DNA from 2 places in the Massilia consociata genome. Region 2 is predicted to be linked to the other one. Evidence: predicted binding sites of a transcription regulator. Region 2 holds the regulator's gene; the other holds the start of a gene.

Region 1 (15,577 bases), on a different contig from region 2:
TCGATGGCATTCGTGCGGCCGGCCGAGTTGCGGCAGCCGGTCCAGTCGTTCCCGGTCAACGACAGGATCACGGGGCGCCTGGCCTTGTCGAACAGGTTGCGCCGTTTCTGGTACAGCCGGTCGCCGCAGGATTCGTCCGGCCCCTTGATGCCGGTGACCACGAGGAAGGCGAGATCGTCGTCCTTCGCATTGTCCAGCACGGCCTTGAGCGCCGCTTCGCCGCCTTCGGCCGCGCGGTGTCCGACGATGCCAAACCGGTGTGCATGCTCGTCCTTTTCCTGCTCTTTCTTCTTGTCGCGCGCCAATGCCGGGCCGATGGCAACGGCGGCCGCGAGCAACGTAGCGAAGAGGAGGACGGGACGGCGCGCCGGCATCAGGCTGCGAGCCGTTTCAGCTCGTAGAGCCGTTCGAGCGCTTCGCGCGGGCTCAGGGCATCCGGGTCGATGGCGGCCAGCGCGTCCAGCAGTTCACCCCGGGCGGCGTCCTGCGCCTGGTCCGGCGCCGGCGCCGCGTCCGCCGGCTCGTCGCAGGGCGCGGCGAACAGGTCGAGCTGCGGCGTCGCGTCCAGCGCCTGCGATTCCAGGCGCGCCAGGTGCTTGCGCGCGGCACGGATCACGGCGGGAGGCACGCCCGCCAGCTGCGCCACCTGCAGGCCGTAGCTCTGCGAAGCCGGACCGTCCTGCACCGCATGCAGGAACACGATGCTGTCCTTGTGCTCGACTGCCGAGAGGTGGACGTTGACGGCGCTCGGATGGGTTTCCGGCAGCTGGGTCAGCTCGAAATAATGGGTCGCGAACAGCGTGAAGCTGCGGCTGGTCTCGATCAGGTGGCGCGCGATGGCCCAGGCCAGCGCCAGGCCGTCGAACGTGGAGGTGCCGCGTCCCACTTCGTCCATCAGCACCAGCGAATGCTCGGTGGCGCCGTTCAGGATCGCGGCCGATTCGGTCATCTCCACCATGAAGGTCGAGCGGCCGTTGGCCAGGTCATCGCTGGCGCCGATGCGGGTAAAGATGCGGTCGATCGGGCCGATCGTCGCGCTGGTGGCCGGCACGTAGCTGCCCACGTAGGCCAGCAGCGTGATCAATGCCACCTGGCGCATGAAGGTCGATTTACCGCCCATGTTCGGGCCGGTGATGAGGAGCATGCGGCGGTCGTTCGACAAGCGGCAGTCATTGGCGATGAAGCGCTCGATCTGGTTTTCCACCACCGGGTGGCGGCCTTCGACGATGGTGAGGCAGGGCTCGTCCACCAGCTGAGGCGCGCACCAGTTGTTGCGCACGGCGTGGCTGGCCAGCGCCACCAGGGTGTCGAGCTGGGCCAGGCCGCCGGCGACCGACTGCAGGCAGGCGATGAAGGGGGCGAGGTCGCCCAGCAGCCCGTCGTACAGCATCTTCTCGCGCGCCAGCGCGCGGTCCTGGGCCGACAACGCCTTGTCCTCGAAGGCCTTGAGTTCCGGCGTGATGTAGCGCTCGCAGTTCTTCAGGGTCTGGCGGCGGCGGTAGTCTTCCGGCACCTTGTCGGCCTGGCCGTTGGTAACCTCGATGTAGAAGCCGTGCACGCGGTTGTACTCGACGCGCAGGTTGGCGATGCCGGTGCGGGCGCGCTCGCGCGCCTCCAGGTCGACCAGGAACTGGCCGGCGTTCTCGGACAGCGCGCGAAGCTCGTCGAGTTCGGCGTCGAAGCCGCGCGCGAACACGCCGCCGTCGCGCACCATCACGCTCGGCTCTTCCATGATCGCGCGGCTGAGCAGGTCGAGGCAGGCCTCCGGCGGGGCGAGCAGGTCGTGGATCTCGCGCAGCAGGGACGTATCACCCGGGACGAAGCAGCGCGCCACCCCCTCGCGCAGTGCCGGCAGCTGCTTCAGGCCGTCGCGCAGGCAGGACAGGTCGCGCGGGCGCGCCGACAGCAGGGCGATGCGCGTGGTGATGCGCTCGATGTCGGGCACGTTTGCCAGCGTGCTGGACAGGCCGCCCATGGCGTCGGCCTGCGCCAGTGCCGCGATCGCCTCGTGGCGCGAGCGCGCCATTGCCTGGTTGCGCCGCGCATGGTGCAGCCAGTGGCGCAGCATGCGCGAACCCATCGCGGTGCGGCATCCGTCCAGCAGCGAGAACAGGGTCGGCGCTTCCTGGCCGCGGATGGTCTCGGTCAGTTCCAGGTTACGGCGCGTGGCCGCGTCCAGCCCGATGTATTCGTTTTCCGTCTCGCAGGCCAGGCTCTTGACGTGTCCCAGGGATCGCCCCTGGGTCGACTGGGCATAGCGCAACAGCGCGCCGGCCGCGCCGAAAGCGGCGCCCATGCCGTCGGCGCCGAAGCCGGTGAGGGTGGCCACGCCCAGCTGGTCGAGCAGCGACTGGTGGCCCTTGAGCACGTCGAAGTGCCACTCCGGCACGCGGTTGGTGTGCGCCACCGGCTCGGCTTCAAACAGGTCGGCGCAATCTGCGCGCAGGATCTCGGCCGGCGAGATGCGTTCGAGTTCATGCGCGAGGCGCGCTTCGGCCGCGCGCACGTCGCCAGAGAATTCCATCAGGCGCAGCACGCCGCTGGCCAGCGACAGCCAGGCCAGGCCGACGGTGACGTTCTTGCGCTGTGAGAGGAGGCACATGGCCAGCAGCGGGCGGTCGGCCTTTTCCGGCAGCAGGTCGCTGTCGGTCAGGGTTCCCGGGGTAACGACGCGCACCACCTTGCGCTCGACCGGACCCTTGGAGAGGGCCGGGTCGCCGATCTGTTCGCAGATCGCACAGGATTCGCCGATCTTGACCAGCTTGGCCAGATAGCCGTCGAGCGAGTGGAAGGGCACGCCGCACATCTTGATCGGCTGGCCGTTCGACGTGCCGCGCGCCGTCAGCGTGATGCCGAGCAGGCGTGCCGCTTTTTCCGCGTCGTCGTGGAACAGCTCGTAGAAATCGCCCATGCGGTAGAACACCAGCATGGTGGGGTAATCGGCCTTGATGCGCAGGTATTGCGCCATCATGGGAGTGACTTTTTCCGCCGGGCTGCTCTTGATGGCGGCGGCGTTGATTTCGTTGGGAGCGTTCATCTCTTCGGTGGTCGTGCGGCAAAGCGGGGGGCGGAGCCAGAGCTCGACATTTTACCAAGATCGGACAGGCCGGAGCGGAGTACGGACAATCCAAGGGCCGCTGTGTTGCCCCGGCGCTTGGAACCTATCCCAGCAGGGAGGAGAAAGTTGTCGAAAAAATTTACATCGTGCACGGGTTCGCGCCGTTTCATTTCTCTAACTCATTGTATTTGCGAAACATTGTTTTTTGGCATGAAGATTGCTAACTGTTGGTTACTGGCGTGACAAGCCATTTGCTTTAATAAGCAATACCAACCATCCACACCATTACTAGGACAGAAATGAAACTCCTGAAATCCCTTCTGCTGACCGTGGGCGTCGCCATGTCGTTTGCTGCCCAGGCTGCCACCATCAATTTTTCCGATTACTCGGGTTCGCTGGCTTCGGTGGGCGACGTACACTTTTCGCTGGCTGGTGACGGCGAACAGGGAACGCCATCGGTAGAAGGCGGATATCTGTTCAATTCCATCGACGGCCCCACTTATCCGACCAATTCGATCCTCAAGCTTGCTTTCGACAAGAACGTCACCGGCGTCAAGTTCGTATTCGATATCTTCGGCTACCGCACTACCCCGACCTGGTCGCTCTACGATGCGAATCGCACGCTGATCAGTTCCGGCTCGCTGTCAACGCATGCCGACACCTTCTATGACGTCTCGCAATTCAGCAATGTCCGCAGCCTGGAGTTCTACAACGGCGGGAACAACTGGTATTTCGGCATCAAGCAACTCGAGTACGCGGTCCAGGCCGTGCAAGTGCCGGAACCGGGCATCCTGCCTCTGCTGGGCCTGGGCATTGCCGGCTTCATGATGGCGCGTCGTCGCAGCGCCGCCAAATAATCGCCTGCTAAACGCCAGCTAAGCGCCGGCCTGCGCTACCAGGCGGGCGCCCGGCCGGATGCCTGGGGCCTGGGCACCGGCTCATGCCAGAATGCAGCGTCCCGTCACCGCCGGCTTGCCGCCGGCCTCGACCAGGAAGTCGCCGGGCTCGGCACCGGTGCGCAGCGATACGCTGCTGCCCAGCGCCACCGGCGCGCGGAAGCGGCAGGCGATGCCGGTGGCGTGCCTGCCCGCGTGTTTCTCCAGCTCCGCGCACGCGGCCGCCAGCGTATGCATGCCGTGGATGATCGGTGCACGCATGCCCATCAGGCGCGCGCTCCAGCCGACCAGGTGGATCGGATTCCAGTCGCCCGACAGGCGCGCGTAGCGCCGGCCCGCAGCGCCGTCCAGCGTCCACTGCGCCACCGGCTCGCCGGCAGGCGCGTCGGGCGTTTCCGCCCGCTGGCCGTCGCGCCGGGCGCCGCGCCGGATCAGGTAGGTACTGGTGCAGGTGAAGACGGAAATGCCGTCCGCGCTGCCGGTCGTTTCGAGCGCGCAGCGCAGGGCGCCGTTGGCGGAGGGCGGCAGCAGGCGCAGCACGGTGCGCAGGGCGAGCGGCCGGTCCGGGTTCACCGGGCCATGTTCGGCCAGCGTATTGTCCATGTGGACCAGGCCGACGATACGAAACGGGAAGCCCGGTTCCAGCATCGTCGCCAGGTGCGCGCGTTGCGCGATGAGGTACCACCAGGTGACGGGAATGCGTTCACCCGTGAAGCCGAAGGCGGCGCGGTAACGGGCGACCTCGTCCCGCGGCAGACGGTCGAGACGATACAGGGTCTCCAACGGCGGCATGCCGGCTTGGCGATGACGCTGCGGACGCTTCAGCAGCGCCCGCAGCAGCGTGACCGGGCCCATGGCCGGCAGCGCCGGCGCATGGACATGTTCGTGGGCGGGCATCAGCCTTCGGCCACGCGCCGGGCGATGTGCGCCAGCGCCGCGTCCACCTGGTCGATCAGGATCAGGCACAGGTCGCCGGGCGCCAACCGCGACAGGGCGCGGTCGATGGCGACGAATTCGCCGTTGATTTCCTCGACATGGCTGGTGCGGGTGGCGCCATCGAGACCCTTGCGCAGCAGGGCGATCACCTCGCCGTCGGCGCGGCCGCGCTGGCATTGGTCCTGGTACAGCAGCACCTCGTCGAAAGCCTTGCCGAGGATTTCGGTTTGCTGGGTGATGTCCTGGTCGCGGCGGTCGCCCGCGCCGCTGATCACGACCGAACGGCGCTTGCCCGGCATGCCGTCGACCGCATTGACCAGCGCGGCGATCGCATCCGGATTGTGGCCGTAGTCCGCGATGACGGTGGCGCCGCGGTAGTCGAACACGTTGAAGCGGCCCGGCGCATTGTCGCTCTCGCCGACGAAGGTCTTCAGGCCCAGGCGGATCTTGTCCCAGTCGATGCCCACGGCCCAGGCCGCTGCCACCGAGGCCAGCACGTTCTCGACCTGGAAGCCGACCGTGCCGTTACGGGTGATCGGCACCTCGCCCAGCGGCACACGATGCTCGACATTGCCCCGGGCGGCGACCAGGTGGCCATCCTCCACGAACACGACGCGGCGGCCCTGGGCGCGGTGCATCGTCATGATCGCGTTGCCGACGTCGAGCGCGAAGAAGGTCACGTCGCCGCGGGTGACTTCGGCCATCGCGGCCACCACGGGGTCGGCGGCGTTCAGCACGGCCATGCCCCCGATCGCCACGTTCTGGACGATCACGCGTTTCAGCACGGCGAGGTCTTCCAGCGTGGTGATGTAGTTCAGGCCGAGGTGGTCGCCGGCGCCGATGTTGGTCACCACCGCCACCTGGCAGCGATCGAAGGCCAGGCCTTCGCGCAGCAGGCCGCCGCGCGCGGTCTCGAACACGGCCGCGTCGACGTCCGGGTGCAGCAGCACGTTGCGCGCGCTGCGCGGGCCCGAGCAGTCGCCGCTGTCGATGCGGCGGCCTTCGATGTAGACGCCGTCGGTGTTGGTCATGCCGGTGCGCAGGCCGGATGCGGTGAGCAGGTGGGCGATCAGGCGCACGGTGGTGGTCTTGCCGTTGGTGCCGGTGACGGCCACCACCGGGATGCGGCCGTCGTCGCCGTCCTCGAACAGGGTATCGACGATGGCTTCGCCGATCGGGCGGGGCTTGCCGAACGAGGGCGACAGGTGCATGCGCAGGCCCGGCGCGGCGTTGACCTCGACGATGCCGCCGCCTTGCTCCTCGATGGGTTTCAGGACGCTGTCGCACACCAGGTCGACACCGCAGATGTCCAGGCCCACCATGTGCGCGGCGGCGATGCAGCGCTCGGCGACTTCCGGATGCACGTCGTCGGTCACGTCGGTGGCGGTGCCGCCGGTGGACAGGTTGGCGTTATTGCGCAGCACCACGCGCTGGCCCCTGTCCGGCACCGAGTCGGCGTCCAGGCCATGCGTGGCCAGCGTGGCCAGGGCGATGTCGTCGAAGCGGATCTTGGTCAGCGAGGTCGCATGGCCTTCGCCGCGGCGCGGGTCCCTGTTCACCTGCTCGACCAGCTCGCGCACGGTATGCACGCCATCGCCCACCACCTGCGGCGGGTCGCGGCGGGCACAAGCCACCAGCTTGTCGCCGATGACCAGCACGCGGTAGTCGTGGCCCGGCAGGTAGCGCTCCACCAGGATGTCGTCGCGGAACTCGGCGGCCGCGTGGAAGCCGGCCACGAGCTGCTCTTTCGTCGTGACGTTGACGGTCACGCCCTTGCCCTGGTTGCCGTCCTTCGGCTTGATCACCACCGGCAGGCCGATCTCGAGGGCGGCGGCCCAGGCGTCCTCCGGGTCGCTCACGCTGCGGCCGTTCGGCACCGGCACGCCGGCGGCGTCCAGCAGCTTCTTGGTCAGTTCCTTGTCCTGGGCGATGGTCTCGGCAATGGCGCCGGTGGCGTCGATCTCGGCGGCCTGGATGCGGCGCTGGCGGCTGCCCCAGCCGAACTGCACGAGGCTGCCCTCGGTCAGGCGGCGGAACGGGATGTTGCGGGCGCTTGCTGCCTGCACAATGGCGCCGGTGGACGGGCCGAGGCGCACGTCCTCGTCCAGTTCGCGCAGGCGCGCCAGTGCCCCGGCCAGGTCGAACCCGGTATCGTTGCGGGCGGCGTCGAGCAGCTGCTGCGCCAGCTCCAGGGCCAGGCGGCCGACGTCTTCCTCGCTGTACTCGACCACTACCTGGTAGATGCCGCGCTCGACGGTGGCGGTGGTGCGGCTGAAGGTGACGGGACAGCCGGCTTCGGCCTGCAGGGCGAGCGCCACGCGCTCGAGCACCTGGGCCAGCGACACTGTGTCGTCATGGCCATAGGGCTGCAGTTCGCCCACCTGCGGGAAGCGCGCGCGCAGGCGCGTTTCGAAGCCGGCGAGCTGCCCGATCGATTCTTCGTCAAGGGTGCAGGCGACGATCGCCTCCACCGAGGTGTGGTGGCTCCAGAGGTTGGGGCCACGCAGGGCCCGTACGCGAGATACTTCCATAAACCTTCAGTCCTTTCGGGGCGCGACGCCAGGCTGCTGCAGCCGGTGCGTGGGGCGCCAGGCTCCGGCACAGGCCGGGCCATTCATATTTAGTAGTTCGTTTTCTTCGGGGTGGCGTCGAACGCGCGCAGGCCGCCGCAGATCAGGTCCGGGGGCACGCCCAGCGCCCAGGCCGCGGCCACCGCGGCCAGCACGCTGTCCGGGTGCCTGACGGTGGCCGGCGGGATCTTCGCCAGGTCGAGCAGCGTGGTTTCCTCGCTGCCTTCGGCCAGCGTGATGCGGTTGTCGCGCAGGAACACCACGCGCTCGCCGCTGGCACGGTGCGCCGCCACCACCGGATTGTGCTCATCCAGCGCGTAAAAGATCACGCGGCCATCGGACAGTTCGGCCAGTGCCGCCACGGCTTCATTCGCGGCGTTGAGCACCGCAGCGCCTTCCGGCAGGATCACGTCGACCTGGCTGCGGATCACGTTGCGCATGCCGTCCTGGTCCCGGATGTGGAACTCGGCGACATCGTCCAGGCCTTCCATGTCGGTGACGATGCCGACCAGGCAGCGGTCGTAGGGCAGGCCCTCCGACAGGATCGAGCGCGCGTTCGATTCGAACACGGCGGTCTGCACGGTGCGGTTGATCAGGATGCGCTGGCCGGCCTCGAAGCCGGTCGAATCGCGGTTGGAGACTTCGCGCGCGTCGAGGTACAGTCCTTCGCCGTTGGCCACGCCGACATGCTTGCCGGTGATGTGCACCAGGCAGCCCACCAGGCGTGCGATCAGGCTGGTGCCCAAGGTCCCGGTCACGCCCACGACGGGGATACGGCCAGTCTCTTCTTCCGCGAACAGGTGGTCGATGATCGCCTTGCCGACCTTGCGCGGCTGGCCGCTGGCCGGCTTGATGTGCGCCAGCAGGCCCGGGCTCGAATTGACTTCGATGATCGCGCCGCGCTGTTCTTCGAGCGGGCGCGAGATGTCCTCGCACACCAGGTCGATGCCGGCGATGTCCAGGCCGACGATGCGCGCGGCCAGGGACGCCGCATGCGCGACCGAGGGGTGGACCTGGTCGGTGACGTCGTCGGCGACGTTGCCGTTCACCTGGATCAGCACCTTCTGCCCAAGCTGCGGCACGGAGCCGGGCGTGAGGCCCTGGCGCTTCAGGTCAAGCATGATTTCACTGTCGTGCGGGTTGACGCGGCCGAGCGGGTGTTCCTCGCTCTCGCCGCGGCGCGGGTCGGTGTTGATCTGGCTGTCGCACAGTTCGATGACGCTCGAGCTGCCGTCGCCCGTCACCCACAGCGATTCGCCCTTGGCGGCGGCGACCACTTCGCGGCCGACCACCAGCAGGCGGTGCTCGTTGCCGGGAATGAAGCGCTCGACCAGCACCGAGGCGCTGTCGCCGGCTTCCGAGGCGATCGCATAGGCAGCAAGGACCTCGGCCTCGCTCATCAGGTTCAGCGTCACGCCGCGGCCGTGGTTGGCGTCGACCGGCTTGAGCACGACCGGCAGGCCGATATCCTGCGCTTCTTCCCAGGCTTGCTCGGCACTCCTCACCAGGGCGCCTTCCGGCACCGGCACGCCGCAGGAGGCGAGCAGGGTCTTGGTCAGGTCCTTGTCGCTGGCGATGCCTTCGCCGATGGCGCTGGTGCGGTCGGTCTCGGCGGTCCAGATGCGGCGCTGTGCGGCGCCGTGGCCGAGCTGCACCAGGTTGCCCTCGGTGAGGCGGATCGAGGGGATGCGGCGGTCGGTGGCGGCGTCGACGATGTGCGCCGTGGACGGGCCCAGGCAGTGGCGGTCCACCAGCTCGGTGAGCTGCTTCACCGTGCCGGCCATGTCGAACGGCGTGTCGTTGATGGCGGCCATCATCAGGGCGTGGCCGGCTTCGAGCGCGGCGCGGCCGACGACCGGATCGCGGGTGCGGAAAGCCATCTTGTAGATGCCGTGCTCGCCGGTCGAGCGGGTCTTGCCGAAGCCGGTCTTCATGCCGGCCATGTTCTGCAGCTCGAGCACGACGTGTTCGAGGATGTGGCCGGCCCAGGTGCCGTCGCGCAGGCGCTCCAGGAAGCCGCCGCGGTGGCCGACGCCGCAATGGTGTTCGACCAGGCCCGGCAGCCAGGTGCACAAGCGTTCGGTAAAGCCGGGCAGGGTGTTCGAGGGGAAGTCTTCGAGTTCGCCGATGTCGAGCCAGGCTTCGATCACGGGGCGGTAGGTCCAGATGTTCGGGCCGCGCAGGTGGGTTACGCGGAGGAACTTGATGTCGTTCTTCTTGTTCATGAAAAAATGTCTTTGCCAACGAACGAAGCGTGCGCCGCCGGCCTTTACCTTTAGTTGCCTGCCTGCCGCTACGGTAACCGAAAGGCGGTGTTCCATAGCGCACATCATGTATACTTGCCGGCCCGAAGTTTAGGTGCCGAACGTTTCCCTGTCAGTTGTGGTTATTCCTGTCATCCAAAAGATGAGCAGAAACGTTATCCCCGTTTGTGCAGCGCCTTTGTGTTGCACATAACGCAAACGGGCATCCCGGCAGTCCTGTGCGCTGCCAAGCCGCAATGTTGCAATCCCTCCAGAACCTATGCCTGAATCTCGGGCGCACTACATGACAACTCAACAACCTGCTATTCCGTCGTCCTTGGCGGTTTCCGCCAGTTTTTTGCCTGAGCACTGGCAAAATGACGTTACGAAACAGCTTGCACCAGGGGAAAACGTTTTGACCGGTGTCGAGGTTGACCTCGACGCAAAATTACGTTTCATCAAAGGTCTGGTGGTGGTGACCGACCGTCGCCTGCTGGCGCGCGCCCCGGGCGAGGCCACCTGGCGCGAGTGGGGCTACCGTTCCGGCCTGGAACTGCGCCACCACGACCATGCCGGCGTCGGCCACCTCGACCTGGTCGATACCGAGGGCCTGCTGGCGTCCTGGCGCTTCACGCTCGGCCAGAACCTGCACGCGATCCGCGTGGTGGACCATTTCAACCAGCAGGCCAGGAGCCATGCCACGGGCGTGCCCGTGGTGCCGCCGGACCAGCACACCTGCCCGACCTGCAAGGCGCCGCTCGAAGCCGACGACGCCGAGTGCGCCGTCTGCGCCAAGGTGCTGCACACCCCGCCGTCCACCTGGACCCTGTTCCGCTTGTGGCGCTTCGCCAAGCCGTACAAGGGCCAGCTGCTGCTGGGCTTCCTGCTGATGGTGGGCTCGACCGGCGCACACATGATTCCGCCCTACCTGACCAAGCCGCTGATGGACAACGTCCTGATTCCCTACCAGAACGGCGAGATCATCGACACCGCGCTCGTCTATTTATATATGGGCGGCCTGTTCGCGGCGGCGGTGCTGGCCTGGGCGCTGGGCTGGGGCAAGACCTACGTGCTGGCGCTGGCGTCCGAGCGCATCAGCGCCGACCTGCGCTCGACCACGTATGAACACCTGCTGCGCCTGTCGCTGGAATATTTCGGCGGCAAGCGCACCGGCGACCTGATGGCGCGCATCGGCAGCGGTTCGGACCGGATCAGTGTCTTCCTGTCGCTGCACCTGCTCGACTTCCTGTCGGATGTCCTCCTGATCATCATGACGGGCGTGATCCTGTTCACCATGAATCCCTGGCTGGCGCTCGTTACCCTGGTGCCGCTGCCGTTCATCGCCTGGATGATCCACGTGGTGCGCGACAAGCTGCGCACCGGCTTCGAGAAGATCGACCGCGTGTGGGGCGAGGTGACCAACGTGCTGGCCGATACCATCCCCGGCATCCGCGTGGTGAAGGCCTTTGCCCAGGAAAAGCGCGAAGCGGCGCGTTTCCGCGAAGCCAACAAGCACAACCTGGCCGTCAACGACAAGCTGAACAAGGTCTGGTCGCTGTTCTCGCCGACCGTCTCGCTGCTGACCGAAATCGGTTTGCTGGTGATCTGGTGCTTCGGCATCTGGCAGGTCTCGCGCGGCGACATCACGGTCGGTACCTTGAGCGCCTTCATCGCCTACAGCGGCCGCTTCTACGTGAAGCTCGATTCCATGAGCCGCATCGTGTCGGTGACGCAGAAATCGGCCTCGGCCGCCAAGCGCATCTTCGACATCCTCGACCACGTCTCGAGCGTGCCCGACCCGGTCAACCCGGTGAAGGTCGACAAGGTGCTAGGGAACATCGAGCTGCGCGAAGTCGGTTTCCGTTACGGCAATCGCGCGGTCAACCGCGGCATCTCGCTCAAGATTCGCGCCGGCGAGATGGTCGGCCTGGTCGGCCACTCGGGTTCGGGCAAGAGCACCCTGGTCAACCTGATCTGCCGCTTCTACGACGTGGCCGAAGGCGCGATCCTGCTCGACGGCCAGGACATCCGCACCTTCGCGGTCAGCGACTACCGCCGCCACATCGGCCTGGTGCTGCAGGAGCCTTTCCTGTTCTTCGGCACGATCGCCGAGAACATCGCCTACGGCAAGCCGGGCGCGACGCGCGAGGAAATCATCGCGGCGGCGCGCGCGGCGCACGCCCACGAGTTCATCCTGCGCCTGCCGCAGGGCTACGACTCGATGGTCGGCGAGCGCGGCCAGGGCCTGTCGGGCGGCGAGCGCCAGCGTATCTCGATCGCGCGCGCGCTCTTGATCGACCCGCCGATCCTGATCCTGGACGAAGCGACGTCCTCGGTGGACTCGGAAACCGAAAAAGAGATCCAGAAGGCGCTCGACAACCTGGTGAAGGGGCGCACGACGATTGCCATCGCCCACCGCCTGTCCACGCTGCACAAGGCCGACCGGCTGGTGGTGCTGGACCGCGGCGTGGTGGTGGAAGAGGGCAGCCACGACGAATTGATGGCGGTTGACGGGGCCTACCGCCGCCTCTACGAAGCGCAGGCGCGCAACGTGGACCAGGATCCGGACGACAAGGAATAACATGAGCACGACCTTTGCATTGCGCCGAGACAGTTTCGGCAAGCTGGTGCTGACCACGCTCGACGGCGAAGAGCACGTCGGCGTCATCCCGGTGCGCGCCTTCCCGATCCAGGCGCCGACCAAGGGCATCTCGATGGTGCGCGACGGCGGCAAGGAAGTGGCCTGGATCGACGACCTGGACGCCGTTCCGGAACAGATCCGCAGCCTCATCCGGGAGGAGATCGAAGGGCGCGAGTTCATCCCCGAGATCCTGGCCATCAAGGACGTGTCGAGCTTTGCCACGCCGTGCACGTGGTTCGTGAAAACCGACCGCGGCGACACCGAGTTCGTGCTCAAGGTGGACGAGGACATCCGCCGCATCGGCGAAAGCTCGCTGCTGATTTCGGACAGCCACGGCATCAACTTCCTGGTGCGCGACATGTTCCGCATCGACAAGCACAGCCGCAGGATCCTGGACCGCTTCCTGTAGAAACGCGGTTTTCACCAGTCCGTGCTATGGTCTTTTCCCTCATGGACAAGGGAGGCGGCGATGGCACGAACGGCACTGGTGGTGGGCGCAAGCGGTATCGGGGGCAACTACACGGCCCGGGCCTTGCTGGCGGAGGGCTGGACCGTCCACGGGCTGGCGCGCCGGCCCGGCAATGATATTCCCGGCATGCTGCCGGTTGCCGCCGACCTGCTCGACGAGGCCGGCCTGGCCGCCGCGCTGGCGGATGTTTCTCCCACCCACGTCTTCATCACCACCTGGATGCGCCAGGCCACCGAGGCGGAGAACATCCGCGTCAATGCCGCCATGGTGCGCAACCTGCTGTCCGCACTATCGGGTAAACAATCGGTGCGGCACGTGGCCCTGGTCACCGGCCTGAAACACTATCTTGGTCCGTTCGAGGCCTACGCCGCCTCCGGCACCTTGCCCGACACCCCGCTGCGCGAAAGCCAGCCGCGCCTGCCCGTCGAGAATTTCTACTACGCACAGGAAGACGAGGTCTACGCCGCCGCCGAGCGCGACCGCTTTACCTGGACCATCCACCGGCCGCACTCGATCATCGGCATGGCCGTCGGCAACGCGATGAACCTCGGCACCACGCTGGCCGTGTACGCCACCATCTGCAAGGAAACGGGACGGCCTTTCCAGTTTCCGGGGTCCGAAGCGCAGTGGAAGGGCCTGTCCGACGTCACCGATGCGCGCATGCTGGCCAGACAGCTGGCCTGGGCTGCCGACACCGACGCCGCGCGCAACGAAGCCTTCAATATCGTCAACGGCGACCTGTTCCGCTGGAGCTGGCTGTGGGGGCGCATTGCCGACTGGTTCGGCGTCAAGGCCGCCGGCTTCAACGGGACCGTCCAGCCGCTGGAAGTGACGATGTCGGGCAACCAGGGCCTGTGGGCGCAGATCGCCGCCCGCCACGATCTGGCCGAGCCGGACCTCGACCGCCTGGCCTCGCCCTGGCATACCGACCTCGACCTCGGTCGTCCGATCGAGGTGATGACCGACATGGCGCGCAGCCGCAAGCTCGGCTTCACGGCTTACCAGGCGACCGACGAATCCTTCTTCGACCTGTTCGGCCAGTTGCGTGCGGCGCGCTTGATTCCCTAGCCGAGCCGGTGCCCGGCAAGCCGGCCTTGCCGCGAGCGCCGGCTTGCACGAGGGGCCGGCCAGTGCTAGAGTCGTTAACACGTTAACGAATTCCCCGGCCATGAGACCCGAGCACTTCTCCATTCCTGCCGGCGGCAACGCCGTCGGCGCCAGTTGCTGGACCGTGCCCGGCGCGGTCGCCACCGTCCTGCTGCACCCGGCCACGGCGGTCACGCAAGGCTTTTACGCATCCTTTGCCGGTTACCTGGCCCGGTCCGGCTTCAACGTCGTCACCTACGACTACCGCGGCACCGGACGTTCGCGTCCGCGCAGCCTGCGCGGCTTCCGGGTCACGATGTCGGCATGGATCGACGAGGATGTCGCGCTGGTGACGCGCTGGGCCGAGGCGCGCTTTCCCGGCCTGCCGCTGCTGGCGGTCGGCCACAGCGTCGGAGGGCATGCGATCGGCCTGTCGCCCGAGACGGCCAAACTGCGCGCGGCCGTGCTGGTCGCTTCCCATGCGGGCGCCACCCATACCGTGCGCGGCGTCGCCGAGCGCTGGCGCGTGCGCTTCGTGCTGCGCGTGCTCGCTCCGCTGCTATGCGGGGTGTTCGGCTACATGCCGGGGCGCCGCATCGGCCTGGGCGAAGACCTGCCGCGCGGCGTCATGCTGCAATGGGCCGGCTGGACCGCGCTGCCGCGCTACTTCTTCGACGACCCGGCGGTCGACGCGGCCCGGCGCATGGCGCGCGTGACGGCGCCACTGCTGGTGCTGGGTTTCGACGACGATCCGTGGGCGAATCCACAGGCGGTGGACATGCTGGCCTCGCACCTGGTCAACGCACCGGTCCACCGCAACACCGTGCGCCCGCGCGAGGCCGGCGTGCCCGCGATCGGGCACATGGGATTCTTCCGGCGCCGCTGCGAAGCCGTTCTGTGGAAGGAAGTGGCCGCCTGGCTGCTGCTCCATGCGCAGCAGGCGCATCCGGCGCATGCCAGCCGCTAGGATGTCGAGCACCAAAATGCCGGCCGCCGGTACGCCGGCCGCCAGGCCGCGCCTGGTCCAGCTGCTCGGCCGCGCGCAGCGGGCGGTCCAGCGCTGGATCGAAACGCGTCCGGAAGCGTGGGAAGGCGCCAGCGCGGCGCAGGCCGGGCTGCTGTTCGTGCTGAAGTCGCGCAAGGGGCGGCCCGCGGCGATCGGAGAAATCGCGCAGGAACTGGGCGTGGCGCCGGCGGCCGTGACCAACCTGTCCAAGCGCATGCAGGCAGCCGGCCTGGTCGAGCGCGTGGCCGACGCGTCCGACGCACGGCTGACGCGCCTGCGCATGACCGAGCAGGGCGCGCAGGCCGGCATGCGCGCCGGCGACGTGCTGGTCGAGCTGAACGGGCGGCTGGCGCAGGGTTTTACCGCGGAGGAAATACAGACGGTCGCGCGCTGGCTGGCCCAGGCGGCAGCGCTGGAGCAGGACCTGCCGGGAGATTGACCGGGGCGCGTAGCCCGGGGCGCGCATGTCCGGAGTTGAACCGCGTTCCCGTCCCGTCTTGACGCGCAGTGTTCGCGCGTTCACATACATCCCTGCGCCGCACAGGTAGAGTCCTCCCATCCGCCGTCCCGGCGCCAAGGAGACTCCCATGGATTCCATCAACCGCAACCAGCCCGAAGTCAACCGCCGCGACCTGAGCGGGAGCGCGGCCGTCGAGCGCCTCAAGGAGATGG
Region 2 (15,577 bases):
TGGACGCGGATGACCGCCTGGTCGGCGCGCTGCACATCCACGACCTGACCCGCGCCAAGGTGATCTGATGAGCGTTCAGCTGACCCCGCTGGAACACATGCAGCGCGCCGCGCGCGTGAAAGTCATGATCTTCGACGTCGACGGCATCCTCACCGACGGCAGCCTGACCTATGGCCCGGAAGGGGAGGTCACCAAGACCTTCAACGTGCTCGACGGCCTCGGCATCCAGCTGCTGAACAAGACCGGCGTGCAGACCGCGATCATCAGCGCGCGCAAATCGCCGATCGTGGTCAAGCGCGCCGGCGACCTGGGCATCTCGCATGTCTACCAGGGCATCCACGACAAGCGCATCGGCTTTGGCGAGCTGCTCGCGGCTACCGGCTTCACGGCCGAGGACTGCGGCTACATCGGCGACGACGTGATCGACCTGCCGCTCTTTACGCGCGTGGGTTTCGCCATCACCGTGCCCTCGGGCCACCCGGAGGTGCAGTACCGCGCCCATTACGTGACGAAGAACCCGGGCGGCCGCGGCGCCGTGCGCGAGGTGTGCGACATGATCATGCGCGCCCAGGGTACCTACGAACAGGCGCTGGCGCCGTATTTCGCCTGAACACGGTCAGGACGCCATGGTCAACTACAAGCGCACCGCCCACCGCTGGAAGCTCTTGAGCATCATGATGATCGGCGTGTTCTGCGCCTTCGGCAGTTTCTGGCTGCTGCAGGTGATGGAGAGCGACGAGCTCGACGGCCGCCTGGGCGGGCCGGGGTCCGAACCCGACTACATCGTCGAGAATTTCTCGTTCGTGCGCATGACGCAGGACGGCAAGCCGAGCTACGTGGTGTCGGGCAAGCGCCTGGCGCACACGCCGATGGGCGATGTCTCCGTGGTCGAACAGCCGGTGGTGCAGGGCATGACCCCGGGCCGTCCGCGCATGACCGTGGTGGCCGACCGCGGCCGCATCTACCATGAAGAGCACCGCGTCGACCTGCTCGGCAACGTGGACATCCAGCGCCCGGCCACGCCGACCAGCGAAGCGCTGCGCGTGCGCACCCAGGCGCTCACCGTGCTGCCCGACGAAGAGATCATGAAGACCGACAAGCCGGTCGAGATGCAGCTCGGCGCCGCCACCGTGCGCGGCACCGGCATGGTGGCCAACAACGCCACCCAGAAGCTGCACCTTGCCAGCCGCGGCCAGATCGTCTATCCGCCGCGCCAGCGCTAGCGGCCAGCAAACAACACAGGACAAGCATTCAATGAAAAAACTCATCGCAGCCGTCTTCCTTGGCCTGGCATCGCTCAGCGCCTTTGCCGAGCGCGCCGACTCGCTCAAGGAGGCCGTGATCAACTTCGACACCCTCGACGTCGACGAGGTCACGCAGACCCGCACCCTGACCGGCAACGTCGTGCTCACGCGCGGCACCCTGGTCCTGAAGTCCGACCGCGCCGTGATGAAGGAAACGCCGGAAGGCTACATGAGCGTGACGCTCACCGCAGCGCCGGGCAAGCTGGCCACCTTCCGCCAGAAGCGTGACGGCGGCCCGAACCTGTGGGTCGAGGGCCAGGCCCAGCGCATCGAATACGACGAGCGCGCCGAACTGGTCAAGCTGTTCTCCAGCGCCGAAGTGCGCGAGCTGGAAAACGGCCGCATGACCAACGAGATCAAGGGTCCCTTCATCTCCTACGACAACCGCCGGGAAGTCGCGCAGGTGCGCAACGACCCGAGCGGCGCGAGCAAGGTCGGCGGCGGCCGCGGCACCCTGATCATCGCCCCGCGCCGCACCACGTCGGAAGGCGCCAAGCAATGACGGCAGCGCGCGAAACGGCAGGCCGCGAAGACTGCAGCACCCTGGTCGTCAAGGGCCTGCAGAAGAGCTACGGCAAACGGCTGGTGGTGCGCGACGTGTCGCTGCAGGTCGAATGCGGCGAAGTGGTCGGCCTGCTGGGGCCCAACGGCGCCGGCAAGACCACCTCGTTCTACATGATCGTCGGCCTGGTGCCGTCGGATGCCGGCACCATCGACATCAACGGCACCGACATCACGAGCCTGCCGATCCACCGCCGCGCGGTGCTCGGCCTGTCCTACCTGCCGCAGGAAGCCTCGGTGTTCCGCAAGCTGACGGTGGAAGAGAACATCCGCGCCGTGCTGGAACTGCAGCGCGTGGACGGCAAGGCGCTGCCAAAAGACCAGATCAACGAGCGCCTCGACACCCTGCTGGCCGAGCTGCAGATCGAGAAGCTGCGCGAGAACCCGGCGATGTCGCTGTCCGGCGGCGAGCGCCGCCGCGTGGAGATCGCGCGCGCGCTGGCGACCAACCCGCGCTTCGTGCTGCTCGACGAACCGTTCGCGGGCGTGGACCCGATCGCGGTCATCGAGATCCAGCGCATCGTGCGCTTCCTGAAGGAGCGCAACATCGGCGTCCTGATCACCGACCACAACGTCCGCGAGACGCTCGGCATCTGCGACCGCGCCTACATCATCAACCAGGGGGCGGTGCTCGCCTCGGGCCGTCCTGACGACATCATCGCCAACGAATCCGTGCGGCGCGTGTATCTGGGTGAACACTTCCGCATGTAGTACTGCATCTCGTCACGACCATTAGGCAATGAAACAGTCACTGCAACTCCGCACCTCGCAGCACCTGGCGCTCACGCCGCAACTGCAGCAGTCGATCCGCCTGCTGCAGCTATCCACGCTCGAACTGCACCAGGAAATCGAACAGATCCTGGGCGACAACCCGCTGCTCGAACGGCTCGACGATCCGCTCGACCGTTCGGTGCGGCTGCTGGCCGACGGCGCCATCAACCAGGCGCCCGCCAACGGCGAAGCGCCGGCCGCGCAGCCGGCGCAGGAGCAGGGCGCTTCCGCCGACGGTGCGCAGGGCGAGGGCGATGGCCACGACCACGACGGCGAGCGTGGCGATGGCGACATGGACTGGGGTGGCGAAGGCGGCGGTGCGCGCAGTGGCGACGACGAAGACGGCCGCCCGCAACTGGAAGCCTGCGGCCTCACGCTGCGCGAGCACCTGATGGAGCAGGTGCGCACCACCAGTTGCGCAATGCGCGACCGCGCCCTGGTCGAACTCGTGATCGACGCCCTCGACGACAACGGCTACCTGGAAGAGCCGCTGGACGAGATCCACGCGCGCCTGCCAGCTGAGCTCGAGATCGAGATGGACGAACTGCGCTGCGCGCTGGCCCTGGTCCAGAGCCTGGACCCGGTCGGCGTCGGCGCGCGCAGCGCGGCCGAATGCCTGGCGCTGCAGATCCGCCGCATGCCGGGCGTGCCCCTGGTGACGCGGCGCCTCGCCTTGAAGATCGTCGAGGGTTACCTGACCTGGTTCGCGCAGCGCGAATATACCAAGCTGAAAAAGGCCCTGGATTGCGACGACGAAGACCTGCGCGAGGTGCAGGCCGTGGTCCGCAGGTGCAACCCGCATCCCGGCGCGGCGTTCGCATCGGGCGTCTCCGACTATGTGGTGCCGGACGTGATCGTGCGCCGCGCCAAGAACGGCTGGGCCGTTTCGCTGAACCCGGAAGTGATGCCGCGCCTGCGCGTGAACACGCTGTACGCGAACCTGCTCAAGCAGGGAAAAAGCGAAAGCCAGATGGGCGCGCAGCTGCAGGAAGCGAAGTGGCTGATCAAGAACATGCGCCAGCGTTTCGACACGATCCTGCGTGTTGCCGAGGCAATCGTCGAGCGCCAGCGCAACTTTTTCAGCCACGGCGCGGTTGCCATGCGCCCTCTTGTTTTACGTGAGATAGCTGATACACTAGGTCTACACGAGAGCACAATTTCTCGTGTCACAACGCAGAAATACATGCTGACCCCGCACGGCATGTTCGAGCTGAAGTACTTCTTCGGAAGCCATGTCGCCACCGAAGCGGGGGGAGAAGCCTCCTCGACGGCGATCCGCGCTCTCATTGCGCAATTGACAGGAGCAGAAGACCCTAGGAACCCTTTATCCGACAGCAAGATCGCGGAGATGCTCGGGGAACAAGGTATGGTCATTGCGCGCCGGACGGTTGCCAAATACCGCGAAGCGCTCAAGATTCCGCCCGTCAGCCTCCGCAAATCCCTGTAAAGCTACTGCCCACTCTCACCTTGTGGCGCGGGCAGGGCACCTTCCCAAAGGAGTGTGTATGAACCTCACAATCAGTGGCCACCATCTCGAAGTCACCCCCGCCATCCGTGAATACGTTCAGAATAAGCTCGAGCGCATTACCCGCCATTTCGACCACGTGATCGACACCCACGTGTTCCTCGCCATCGATAACCTCACCGAAAAAGAAAAACGGCAGAAAGCCGAGATCAACCTACAGGTATCTGGCAAGATTTTGCACGTGGCCAGTGCGGCGCAAGACCTTTATGCGGCAATCGACACGCTGATGGACAGGCTGGACAGGCAGGTTCTGAAACACAAATCCATGCTTCAAAACCATAATCACGTAGCGCACAAGCGCATGCCGGACAACGGCGAAGCCGCCGCAGCGTAACACCTACGCACACACCGCGGTAATCACAGCAAGGGCGTCTGAGGGGACGCCCTTTTTGCTTTGTAAAGATATCGCACCGGCCCGAGTGTTCTGTAGAATGCATGTCTTTTCGATCACAGAGCACTGCCATGACCGATACCGTCCTGACGCGCGTCGCCAACCGTACCGGCGTCATCACGCTTGACCGCCCGAAAGCCCTGAACTCGCTGTCGCTGGACATGGTGCGCGCATTGACCGCCATCCTGCTGGACTGGCAGGACAGCGCCGCCGTCGATGCGGTGCTCATCACCAGCACCAGCGAGAAAGCCCTGTGCGCGGGCGGCGACATCCGTTTCTTCCACGAGATGGGCCGCGTCGGCCCGACCGGCGGCAGCGCGCTGCTGGAAGATTTCTTCACCGAAGAATACGCGCTGAACCACCTGATCCACTTCTATCCGAAGCCCTACATCGCCGTCATGGACGGCGTGGTGATGGGCGGCGGCATGGGCATCGCGCAGGGTGGCCCCGGTTGCGGCCTGCGTATCGTGACCGACCGTACCAGGATGGCGATGCCGGAAGTGAACATCGGCCTGTTCCCCGACGTGGGCGGCAGCCATTTCCTGTCGCATGCCCCGGGGCAGCTGGGCCAGTACCTGGGCCTGACCGGGCTGACGATCGGCGCGGCGGACGCGCTCTATGTCGGGCTGGCGGACGTGTTCATGCCGGGAGAACGGCTCGGCGAGCTGATGGCGCTGGTGGAATCGACCCTGGGCGCGCAATTGCCGGAGGCGATCCGCGCGTTTGCCGCGCAGTTTGCAAGCCAGGCAGGTGCAAGCGAGCTGCAGGCGCAGCGCGCAGTGATCGACGCGCACTTCGGCGCGGCCTCGGTGCCGGCCATCATGGAGTCGCTCTCGCGCGACGAAAACCCGTTCGCGCAGAAGGCCCTGAAGGCGATGCGCCAGCGCTCGCCCCTCATGATGTGCGTGACGCGCGAGCTTCTGCTGCGCGGCGCCTCGCTGGACGTGGCCGACTGCCTGCGCATGGAGCGCAACCTGGTGCGCCGCAATTTCGAGCATGGCGAAGTGCTCGAAGGCGTGCGCGCGCTGGTGATCGACAAGGACAATGCGCCGAAATGGAACCCGCCGACGCTGGAGCAGGTGACGCCGGCGATGGTGGCGCGCTTCTTCGAGCCGGTATGGCCGGACTACGCGCACCCGCTGCGGCACCTGGCCTGATGGTCTGTAGGGTGGGCGGGTCTCCCGCCCATGCGGTGATAGTTAACGGTGAATCAGCCGGGCCGGCAGCTCTGGTGTGAGTTGAACGCGTGGGCAGGAAAACCTGCCCACCCTACGTTCCGGATGGACCTAAAGACCGTATCAGACGGTAATGTGCTTCGGCTGCTCCCGATGCCGCACGATGACGCGCTCGGTACTGTTGAAGTAGGCTCCCAGCCGCTCCGCCATGTACACCGACCGGTGCTGTCCGCCGGTGCAGCCCACCGCCACCGTCAGGTAGCTGCGGTTGTCCGTCTTGAACGAGGGCAGCCACTTCTCGACGAACGCACGGATGTCTTCCAGCATTTCGGCCGCGCTCGGCTGCGCATCGAGGAAGGCGATCACCGGCGCATCCTTGCCCGTCAGCGGGCGCAAGGCCAGGTCGTAATAGGGGTTCGGGATCGCGCGCACGTCGAACACGAAGTCCGCATCCAGCGGCACGCCCACCTTGAAGGCGAAGGACTCGAAGAACAGGGTCAGCGGCGCATGTTCGACGTCGGCCAGTTCCTTGATCCAGGCACGCAGCTTGTTGGCGGACAGTTCGGACGTGTCGATCACGTGGCCGAGGTTCTCGATTGCCGACAGGCGCTCGCGCTCCTCGGCGATGCATTCGATGAGCGTGCGGCGCGATGCCGGGTTCTCGCCCGGGCGCAGTTCGTGCGACAGCGGGTGGCTGCGGCGGGTTTCGGAGAAGCGCGCGACCAGCGAATGCGTGCTCGAGGTCAGGAACATGACCTTGACGTTGTGGCCTTCTTCCTTCAGGTGGCGCACGCTCACGGGCAGTTCCACCAGCGACTCGGCGCTGCGCGCGTCGACCGCGACGGCGATCCGCTCGGTGCCTTTCTCGCTGACGGCGTAGACCAGGGCCGGCAGCAGCGCCGGCGGGAGGTTGTCGACGCAGTAATAACCTGCGTCTTCGAGGACATTGAGGGCAACCGATTTGCCCGAGCCGGAAATACCGGTGATGAGGACGATGTGCATGCGGCGATGATACCGCAAGCGCCCCGCGCTTGTCCCTGTTCTCCTATGAGGACATGGGGTGAAACCTTAGTCGCCGCTCATCGCCTGGCGTTGGCGCTCCATGAATTCCTGCAGCGTGTCGATGCCGCGCAGTTGCAGGATCGTGTTGCGCACCGCCGCCTCCAGCAGCACCGCGATGTTGCGGCCGGCCGCGACGGGGATCACGACCTTGCGGATCGGCAGCCCGAGCACGTCTTCGGTCGGGTGGTGGAAGGGCAGGCGCTCGACTTCCTCGTCGAGCGTACCGCGCTTGACCAGGTGCACGATGAGCTTCAGCCGCATCTTGCGGCGCACCGCGGTCTCGCCGAAGATCGCCTTGATGTCCAACAAGCCCAGGCCGCGCACTTCGAGCAGGTTCTGCAGCAGCGGCGGGCAGCGGCCCTCGATCATGTTCGGCGCGATGCGCGAGAATTCCACCGCGTCGTCGGCCACCAGGCCGTGCGAGCGCGAGATCAGTTCCAGGCCGAGTTCGCTCTTGCCGAGGCCGGATTCGCCCGTGATGAGCACCCCCACGCCCAGCACGTCCATGAACACGCCGTGCATGATGACGCGCTGCGCCAGCTTCTTGGACAGATACACGCGCAGGAAGTCGATCACCTGCGCCGCCGGCAGCGGAGTCGAGAACAGGGGGATGTTCTGCTCGTCGCAGATGGCCAGGATGTCGGGCGGGGTTTCCAGGCCCTGTGCGATGATCAGGGCCGGCGGGCCGCCGCCGATCAGCTCGCCGATCACATGGGTGCGCGAGCTCGATTTCAGGCGGTGGTAGTAATTCAGTTCCTGGTGCCCGAACACCTGGATGCGGCCCGGGTGGATCAGGTTCAGGTGGCCCACCTGGTCGGCAGCCGAGGCGGCGTCGCCTGCGATCTGGCGTTCGCCGCCGGGGAAGCCCGCGAACCAGCCGAGCTGCAGGCTGTCGCGGTTGTCGTCATACAAGCGCTGGATGGTCAGCGGAGTCTGCAGCATGGGCATGGCTTCGGTGCGCGGCGACATTGCCGCACAGACAGTCTAATACAAATCAGCCCAACGCCTGCAGACTAGGTTGCCAGTTGATGATGCGCTCATGGACCGACTTCGGGTCTGGATCGGTCGCCAGGGCCGTCCTCACCGCTTCGTCCGAGAACAGCTCGGCGATTTCCGACAGGATCTCGAGGTGCTGCTGGGTGACATGGTCCGGGATCAGGAGGAAGAACAGCAGGTTGACCGGCTGGCCGTCGGGTGACTCGAAGGGAATCGGTTCCTTCAGGCGCACGAAGGCCGCCAGCGGCGACTTGAGGCTCTTGGAGCCCTTGATCCGGCCATGCGGCACGGCTACGCCATGACCCAGCCCGGTGGAGCCGAGACGCTCGCGTGCGAACAGGTTGTCCGACACGGTCGAACGCGCGATACCGCAGTTGTTCTCGAAAATCAGGCCAGCCTGCTCGAAAGCACGCTTCTTGCTGGAGACTTCGAGGTCCAGTTGCACGTTCTCGAGGGAGAGGATTTTGCTTAGGTTCGTCATAACTTTTGTGCCATGCACAGGTAAGGGCGCTTGCGAGGCGGAATTATAGGCCTGTTTCGGGGCCGTGACATTCGATTTCGCATCTGTACGTACATACAGTGAAGTACGATACACCAACTCGGCAAAAACGTATTTTTTTGCTACGAAATCCTGGTTACAGCAAAACGCAATTTCCCAATTGAAATCCCACCTGCGACCTTGCAAATGCATGCCGGGTAGGTAAAAAACCGACTTTTGCACACATGCTGCCCATATTTTAAGCAGTATGTGCCAGTGTCATTTTGCCATTCATGCCTTGACACCGTTGTAGCCAAAAACGCACAGGCGGCGAGCACCTGTGCCTTGCGAAGCGTTACTGGCGCGCGGTACGCAGGTTGCCCGGCTTGCCGGTGCTGAAGTTGGCGCGCCATGGATTGATGTCGAGCCCGCCACGGCGGGTGTAGCGGGCATAGACCGCGAGCTTGCTCGGCTTGCACTGGCGCAGCACGTCCATGAAGATGCGCTCGACGCACTGCTCGTGGAACTCATTGTGCTCGCGAAAGCCGATCAGGTACTTGAGCAGGCCTTCCTGGTCGATCTGCGGGCCGACGTAGCGGATCTGGACGGTACCCCAGTCCGGCTGGCCGGTGACGAGGCAGTTCGACTTCAGCAGGTGCGACACCAGGGTTTCCTCGACCGGTGCTTCCTCGGTGTTCGCGCTCAGGAGCTGCGGCGAAGGCACGTACTGGTCGATCTCCACGTCGAGGCGGTCCAGCAGGGTACCGTCGAGCTCGCCCATCTTGAGGGTGTCGAAGGCGTCCGGCGTCGTGATGCTCACGTGGACCGGGGCGCCGAAGGCGGCGGACAGGTCCTGGCGCAGCAGTTCGGCCAGCGCGTCGGTGCCGGCCAGGCGGGTCTGGTTGAACGAGTTCAGGTACAGCTTGAAGGACTTCGATTCGACGATGTTGGGCGAATCGCTTGGGGCCGTGATGGTGGCGATGGCCACCTGCGGCTTGCCGCGCATGTTCAGCCACGACAGCTCGTAGGCGTTCCAGATATCGACGCCGAAGAAGGGCAGGGTGCCCGTGCCCAGGCCGATTTCCTCGCGCTTTTGCTGGCGCGGGATCGGGAACAGGAGTTCGGGGGCGTACTGGCTCTGGTAGGCCGAGGTTTTGCCAAGAGGCGATTGATCAGGAGTATTCATACGCAATGCGCTTGTGGCGCCTAGGGTGGACGGCATGGCCGCCCACGTTCAACAAAATGTGCGGACGAGGGATCACCTGTCCACACAATGGGGATCATGCCCCCAAAAACAACTTGTAGACCGGGTTGCTGCTCTCGTCCCAGTACCGGTAGCCGAGCGTGGCCAGGAACTGCCGAAACTCGTCCATCTCCGCTGCCGGCACCTGCAGGCCGACCAGGATGCGTCCGACGTCGCCGCCCTGGTTGCGGTAGTGGAACAGCGAGATGTTCCAGTTCGGCGCCATGCTGTCCAGGAAGCGCATGAGCGCACCCGGACGTTCGGGAAACTCGAAACGATACAGCAATTCGTCCTGCGCCAGCGCGCTCTTTCCGCCCACCAGGTGGCGGATGTGCAGCTTGGCCAGTTCGTCGTGGGTCAAATCCAGGGTGCGGAAGTCGTGCTCCTCGAAGGTGCGCGCCAGCAGGCCCGACTCGCTGCGGCTGCCCACCTGCACGCCCACGAAGATGTGCGCCTGGCGCGCGTCGCTGATGCGGTAGTTGAATTCGGTGACGTTGCGCGGGCCGACCAGCGCGCAGAAGCGCCGGAAGCTGCCGCGCTGCTCGGGAATCGTTACCGCGAACACGGCTTCGCGCGATTCGCCCAGTTCGGCGCGTTCCGCGACGAAGCGCAGGCGGTCGAAGTTCATGTTGGCGCCGCAGGCCACCGCGACCAGGGTCTCGGCCTTGACCGGATTGCGCGCCATCTGCGAGCGTTCCACGTAGGCCTTGGCGCCGGCCACCGCCAGCGCGCCGGCCGGCTCCAGGATGCTGCGCGTGTCCTGGAACACGTCCTGGATCGCGGCGCAGATCGCGTCGGTGTCGACGATGATGATCTCGTCCACCACCTGGCTGGCAACGCGGAAGGTTTCTTCGCCCACTTGGCGCACCGCGGTGCCGTCCGAGAACAGGCCGACGTCGGTCAGCGTCACGCGCTGGCCCGCCTTCAGGCTCCTGGCCATCGCATCGGAATCGATGGTCTGCACGCCGATCACCTTGATGTCCGGGCGCACCGCCTTCACGTAGGCGCCCACGCCGGAGATCAGGCCGCCGCCGCCGATGGCGACGAAGATCGCGTGGATCGGGCCGGAATGCTGGCGCAGGATCTCCATGCCGATCGTGCCCTGGCCGGCGATGACGTCCGGATCGTCGAAGGGATGCACGAAGGTCAGGCGCTGCTCTTTTTCCAGCAGCAGCGCGTGATGGTAGGCGTCGGTGTAGGAGTCGCCGTGCAGGACGACTTCCACGCTGGCGCCGCCGCGCGATTTCACCGCGTCGATCTTCACCTGCGGGGTGGTGGTGGGCATCACGATCAGCGCGCGGCAGCCCAGGCGGCTTGCTGCCAGGGCGACGCCCTGCGCGTGGTTGCCGGCCGAGGCGCAGATCACGCCGCGCCTGAGCTGTTCGAGCGTCAGGTTGGCCATCTTGTTGTAGGCCCCGCGCAGCTTGAAGCTGAAGACGCTCTGCATGTCCTCGCGCTTGAAGTAGATGCGGTTGCCCATGCGCTGCGACAGCGTCGGCGCATATTCGAGCGGGGTTTCTTCGGCGACGTCGTAGACGCGGGCAGTCAGGATTCTCTTGAGGTAGTCGGTAGTCATGGTCGGCAATCGGTAATGAAGCCAGCAGGGGGTAGGCTGGCGGTCCGGGACGACGCACACTGTTCTGCTCGGAGGATGACCGGGGCGGGCAGGTCGATACGCGGCGCTGGGTATCAGGCTCGGCGTATTGTGTCGTTACGATAAGTGATCCTCATTATAATGGACGCCTCTTACCCTCGCTCGGGCTTCCCACTTAATGATCGAAAACGCTGTCCTCTGGCTCCTGGACCTCCTCGCCGCACCGACCGTCGGGCTGACCTCCATCTTCATCATCAGCTTCGTTTCGGCGACCCTGCTGCCGCTCGGTTCCGAGCCGGCGGTGTTCGCCGTGGTGAAGGCCAACCCGGCGATGTTCTGGCCGGCCGTGCTGGTGGGCACCGTGGGCAACACGCTGGGCGGGGCATTCGACTACTTCATCGGCTACCGCGCCAAGGTGGCCTTCGCCAAGGAGCGCCAGAGCCGCTGGTTCGGCTGGCTCAAGCGGTATGGCGCCAAGACCATGCTGCTGTCCTGGATGCCGGGCGTGGGCGACCCGCTGTGCACCCTGGCCGGCTGGCTGCACCTGCCGTTCTGGCCGAGCGTGATGTACATGGCGATCGGGAAGTTCCTGCGCTACGTGACCATGACGGCGGCGCTGCTGTATATCCCGGACGGGTTCTGGAAATCCATCGGAGACTTGCTGGGGCAGTGGATCGGCTAAACGGTACCGACTCCGGGACGCCTGTATCAGGCCTGCGTGGTATCAGAAACTTACTATAAAAAACTTCTAACAATGCATCGAAGGTAAGGCCGGAAGCCAGCGGCGCGCCAGGCGCTTCTGGTAGTTACCGGAAGCCGTCGACCACCGGCATCGCCTTATGCAATATGTCGTTTGTCATCTGCATGCAAACGAAGCCTGCATCCCGACCGTTTTCCGCAAACGAAATTTGCATATACTGTTCAGTATTGGCATTTTCTTGCGTCTGGAAATATCGCTTTCTCATTCATCCCCTGCGTGGTGCACCGCAATAAGCTAGAATGAATATCCTTCGGGCCAGTCCGACTGTCGATACGATTTCAATGAACGCCCCCGCACACATCCATACCCTGCTCGCCGACAACGCTCCCGCGCGCCTGCGCGAGATCCCGTATAACTACACCTCGTTCTCCGATCGCGAAATCGTGATCCGCCTGCTGGGTGAGTCGTCGTGGCGCCTGCTCGACGAGCTGCGCGGCGCGCGCCAGACCGGGCGCTCTGCGCGCATGCTGTACGAGGTGCTGGGCGACATCTGGGTGGTGCGCCGCAATCCCTACCTGCAGGACGACCTGCTCGACAACCCGAAGCGGCGCCAGAAGCTGATCGATGCGCTGCACCACCGCCTGGGCGAAGTCGACAAGCGTCGCCTGAGTGTCGACGTGAACGACGGCGATGCCGAGGCATCCGCCGCGCGCAGCGTCGCCGTCGAACAGCTGCTCGCCGCGGCGCGCAAGGCGGTCGACGATTTCGCGCGCGAGTTCCGCGACACGTATGACCTGCGCAAGCGCGCAAAGCAGGTGCTCGGCGCCTACACGGATAAACGCAACATCCGTTTCGACGGCATGCACCGCGTCTCGCACGTCACCGACGCCACCGACTGGCGCGTCGAATACCCGTTCCTGGTCCTGCTGCCCGACAGCGAGGAAGAGATGGCGGGCCTGGTAAAAGGCTGCATCGAGCTGGGCCTGACCATCATCCCGCGCGGCGGCGGCACCGGCTACACCGGCGGCGCGATTCCGCTCACGCCGATGTCGGCCGTGATCAACACCGAAAAGCTGATCGGCCTGGGCGAGGTCGAAATGACCCGCCTGCCGGGCGTGGACCGCGAGTACGCGACCATCCATACCTATGCCGGCGTGGTCACCCAGCGCGTGTCGCAGGCGGCCGAGAAGGCCGGCTTCGTGTTCGCGGTCGACCCGACTTCTGCGCACGCTTCCTGCATCGGCGGGAACATCGCCATGAACGCGGGCGGCAAGAAGGCCGTCCTGTGGGGCACGGCGCTCGACAACCTGGCCTCCTGGCGCATGGTCGACCCGAACGGCGACTGGCTGGAAGTCACGCGCATGGATCACAACCTCTCGAAAATCCACGACGCGCCGGTCGCCACTTTCAAACTCGAATGGACCCATCCGACGCCGCGCAGTGCAGGTAAACCCGGCGCCAAGGGCGAGCCGTTCCGGGTCGAGACGCTCACCATCGAAGGTAAGCGCTTCCGCAAGGAAGGCCTGGGCAAGGACGTCACCGACAAATTCCTGGCCGGCCTGCCGGGCATCCAGAAGGAAGGCACCGACGGTTTGATCACGTCGGCGCGCTGGATCCTGCACAAGATGCCGAAGTTCACCCGCACCGTGGCGCTGGAATTCTTCGGCCAGGCGCGCGACGCGATCCCGTCGATCGTCGAGATCAAGGACTATCTCGACAGCCTGCCGAAGAACGGCGATCCGGCCTTTGCTACCCTTCGCCTGGCCGGCCTGGAGCACCTGGACGAGCGCTACCTGCGCGCGGTCGGCTACGCCACCAAATCGAAGCGCGGCGTGCTCCCTAAAATGGCGCTGTTCGGCGACATCGTCGGCGACGACGAGAACGCGGTGGCCATCGCCGCTTCGGAAGTGGTGCGCCTGGCGAACACCCGGGTCGGCGAAGGTTTTGTCGCCGTCAGTGCCGAAGCGAGAAAGAAGTTCTGGCTCGACCGCGCCCGCACCGCGGCCATTGCGCGCCACACCAACGCCTTCAAGATCAACGAAGACGTGGTGATCCCCCTGAACCGGATGGGCGAATACACCGACGGCATCGAGCGCATCAACGTCGAGCTGTCGATCAAGAACAAGCTGCAGCTGGCCGAACAACTGCACGGCTACCTCGCCAACGAGCACCTGCCGATCGAGAAGAGCGACGACGCCACCGGCGACACGGTCGACCGCGCCGAGATCCTGGGCGACCGCCCGCAGCAGGCGGTGGCGCTGGTGGAGCAGGTACAGGCGCGCTGGGGCTTCATCCTGGCCAACCTCGACGCACGCCTGGCCGATGTGCGCGGCAAGCTCGACGAACTCGGCCTGGACCAGTTGTCGCAAACGCTCGACCTGCGCATCGGCCGCCAGCCGGATGCGACGCTGTTCGACGTGGTGCAGGACCATACCATCCGCGTGTCGTGGAAAGGGGAGCTGCGCGCGCCGCTGCGCCAGATCTTCAACGGTGCGGCGTACAAATGCATCCTCGACGAGTGCACCGCGATCCACAAGCGCGTGCTGCGCTCGCGCGTGTTCGTGGCCCTGCACATGCACGCCGGCGACGGCAACGTCCATACGAACCTGCCGGTGAACTCGGACGACTACGCGATGCTGCAGGATGCGCATGCGGCGGTCGAGCGCATCATGAAGCTGGCCCGTTCGCTGGACGGCGTGATCTCGGGCGAACACGGCATCGGCATCACCAAGCTCGAGTTCCTCACCGACGAAGAGATCCGCGAATTCCGCGATTACAAGGAACGCGTCGATCCGGAAGGCCGCTTCAACAAGGGCAAGCTGCTCAACACGACGGCGGTATCGGCCGACCTGCGCAATGCCTATACGCCTTCGTTCGGCCTGATGGGCCACGAATCGCTCATCATGCAGCAGAGCGACATCGGCGAGATCGCCAACAGCATCAAGGACTGCCTGCGTTGCGGCAAGTGCAAGCCGGTCTGCACGACGCACGTGCCGCAGTCGAACCTGCTGTACTCGCCACGCGACAAGATCCTGTCGACGTCCGCCCTGATCGAAGCTTTCCTCTACGAAGAACAGACCCGCCGCGGCGTGTCGATCCGCCACTGGGAAGAGTTCGAGGACGTGTCCGACCACTGCACCGTGTGCCACAAGTGCGTTACGCCATGCCCGGTCAATATCGACTTCGGCGACGTCTCGATGAACATGCGTAACCTGCTGCGCAAGATGGACAAGCGCAGCTTCAAGCCGGCCAACCGCGCCGCCATGTTCTTCCTGAACGCGACCGACCCGACCACCATCAACCTGACCCGCAAGGCGATGGTGGACCTGGGCTACAAGGCCCAGCGCATGGGCAACCAGCTGCTGCGCGGCCTGGCCAAGCCGCAGGTGGAGGCGCCGCCCCCGACCACCGGCAAGGCGCCGGTGCGCGAACAGGTGATCCACTTCATCAACAAGAAGATGCCGGGCAACCTGCCGAAGAAGACGGCGCGCGCGTTGCTCGACATCGAGGACGACAAGGTCATCCCGATCATCCGCAACCCGAAGAAGACCAACGCGGACACCGAAGCGGTTTTCTACTTCCCGGGCTGTGGTTCGGAGCGCCTGTTCTCGCAGGTGGGCCTGGCGACCCAGGCGATGCTGTGGGAAGTGGGCGTGCAGACCGTGCTGCCGCCGGGCTATTTGTGCTGCGGCTACCCCCAACGGGGCGCCGGACAGTATGACAAAGCCGACAAGATGGTGACGGACAACCGCGTGCTGTTCCACCGCATGGCCAACA

What was found. The regulator sigma-54, encoded in region 2, starts transcription at its own class of promoters, with help from an activator protein. The targets are predictions, from matches to a motif close to TGGCANGNAANCTGCTTT.
Region 1: the regulator sigma-54 is predicted to act here: its motif matches at 3,265-3,282, upstream of ACFFJK_RS13930 (PEP-CTERM sorting domain-containing protein).

The regions. Positions count from the first base shown of each region.
Region 1 covers NZ_JBHLWP010000013.1:116,998-132,574, reverse strand. Annotated here, with positions in the region: gene ACFFJK_RS13940 (hypothetical protein) at 1-338, opposite strand, end outside; gene mutS (DNA mismatch repair protein MutS) at 374-3,037, opposite strand; gene ACFFJK_RS13930 (PEP-CTERM sorting domain-containing protein) at 3,358-3,915, shown strand; gene ACFFJK_RS13925 (MaoC/PaaZ C-terminal domain-containing protein) at 3,997-4,851, opposite strand; gene cphA (cyanophycin synthetase) at 4,851-7,421, opposite strand; gene ACFFJK_RS13915 (cyanophycin synthetase) at 7,511-9,685, opposite strand; gene ACFFJK_RS13910 (cyanophycin metabolism-associated ABC transporter) at 10,008-12,284, shown strand; gene ACFFJK_RS13905 (cyanophycin metabolism-associated DUF1854 family protein) at 12,286-12,753, shown strand; gene ACFFJK_RS13900 (SDR family oxidoreductase) at 12,814-13,881, shown strand; gene ACFFJK_RS13895 (alpha/beta hydrolase family protein) at 13,982-14,866, shown strand; gene ACFFJK_RS13890 (MarR family winged helix-turn-helix transcriptional regulator) at 14,868-15,344, shown strand; gene ACFFJK_RS13885 (pyridoxamine 5'-phosphate oxidase family protein) at 15,493-15,577, shown strand, end outside.
Region 2 covers NZ_JBHLWP010000016.1:169,014-184,590, reverse strand. Annotated here, with positions in the region: gene ACFFJK_RS18000 (KpsF/GutQ family sugar-phosphate isomerase) at 1-68, shown strand, start outside; gene ACFFJK_RS17995 (KdsC family phosphatase) at 68-610, shown strand; gene lptC (LPS export ABC transporter periplasmic protein LptC) at 627-1,223, shown strand; gene lptA (lipopolysaccharide transport periplasmic protein LptA) at 1,255-1,806, shown strand; gene lptB (LPS export ABC transporter ATP-binding protein) at 1,803-2,576, shown strand; gene ACFFJK_RS17975 (RNA polymerase factor sigma-54) at 2,605-4,083, shown strand; gene hpf (ribosome hibernation-promoting factor, HPF/YfiA family) at 4,142-4,495, shown strand; gene ACFFJK_RS17965 (enoyl-CoA hydratase/isomerase family protein) at 4,624-5,709, shown strand; gene rapZ (RNase adapter RapZ) at 5,851-6,729, opposite strand; gene hprK (HPr(Ser) kinase/phosphatase) at 6,796-7,731, opposite strand; gene ACFFJK_RS17950 (PTS sugar transporter subunit IIA) at 7,784-8,266, opposite strand; gene queF (NADPH-dependent 7-cyano-7-deazaguanine reductase QueF) at 8,619-9,449, opposite strand; gene ilvA (threonine ammonia-lyase, biosynthetic) at 9,544-11,082, opposite strand; gene ACFFJK_RS17935 (YqaA family protein) at 11,279-11,782, shown strand; gene ACFFJK_RS17930 (DUF3683 domain-containing protein) at 12,142-15,577, shown strand, end outside.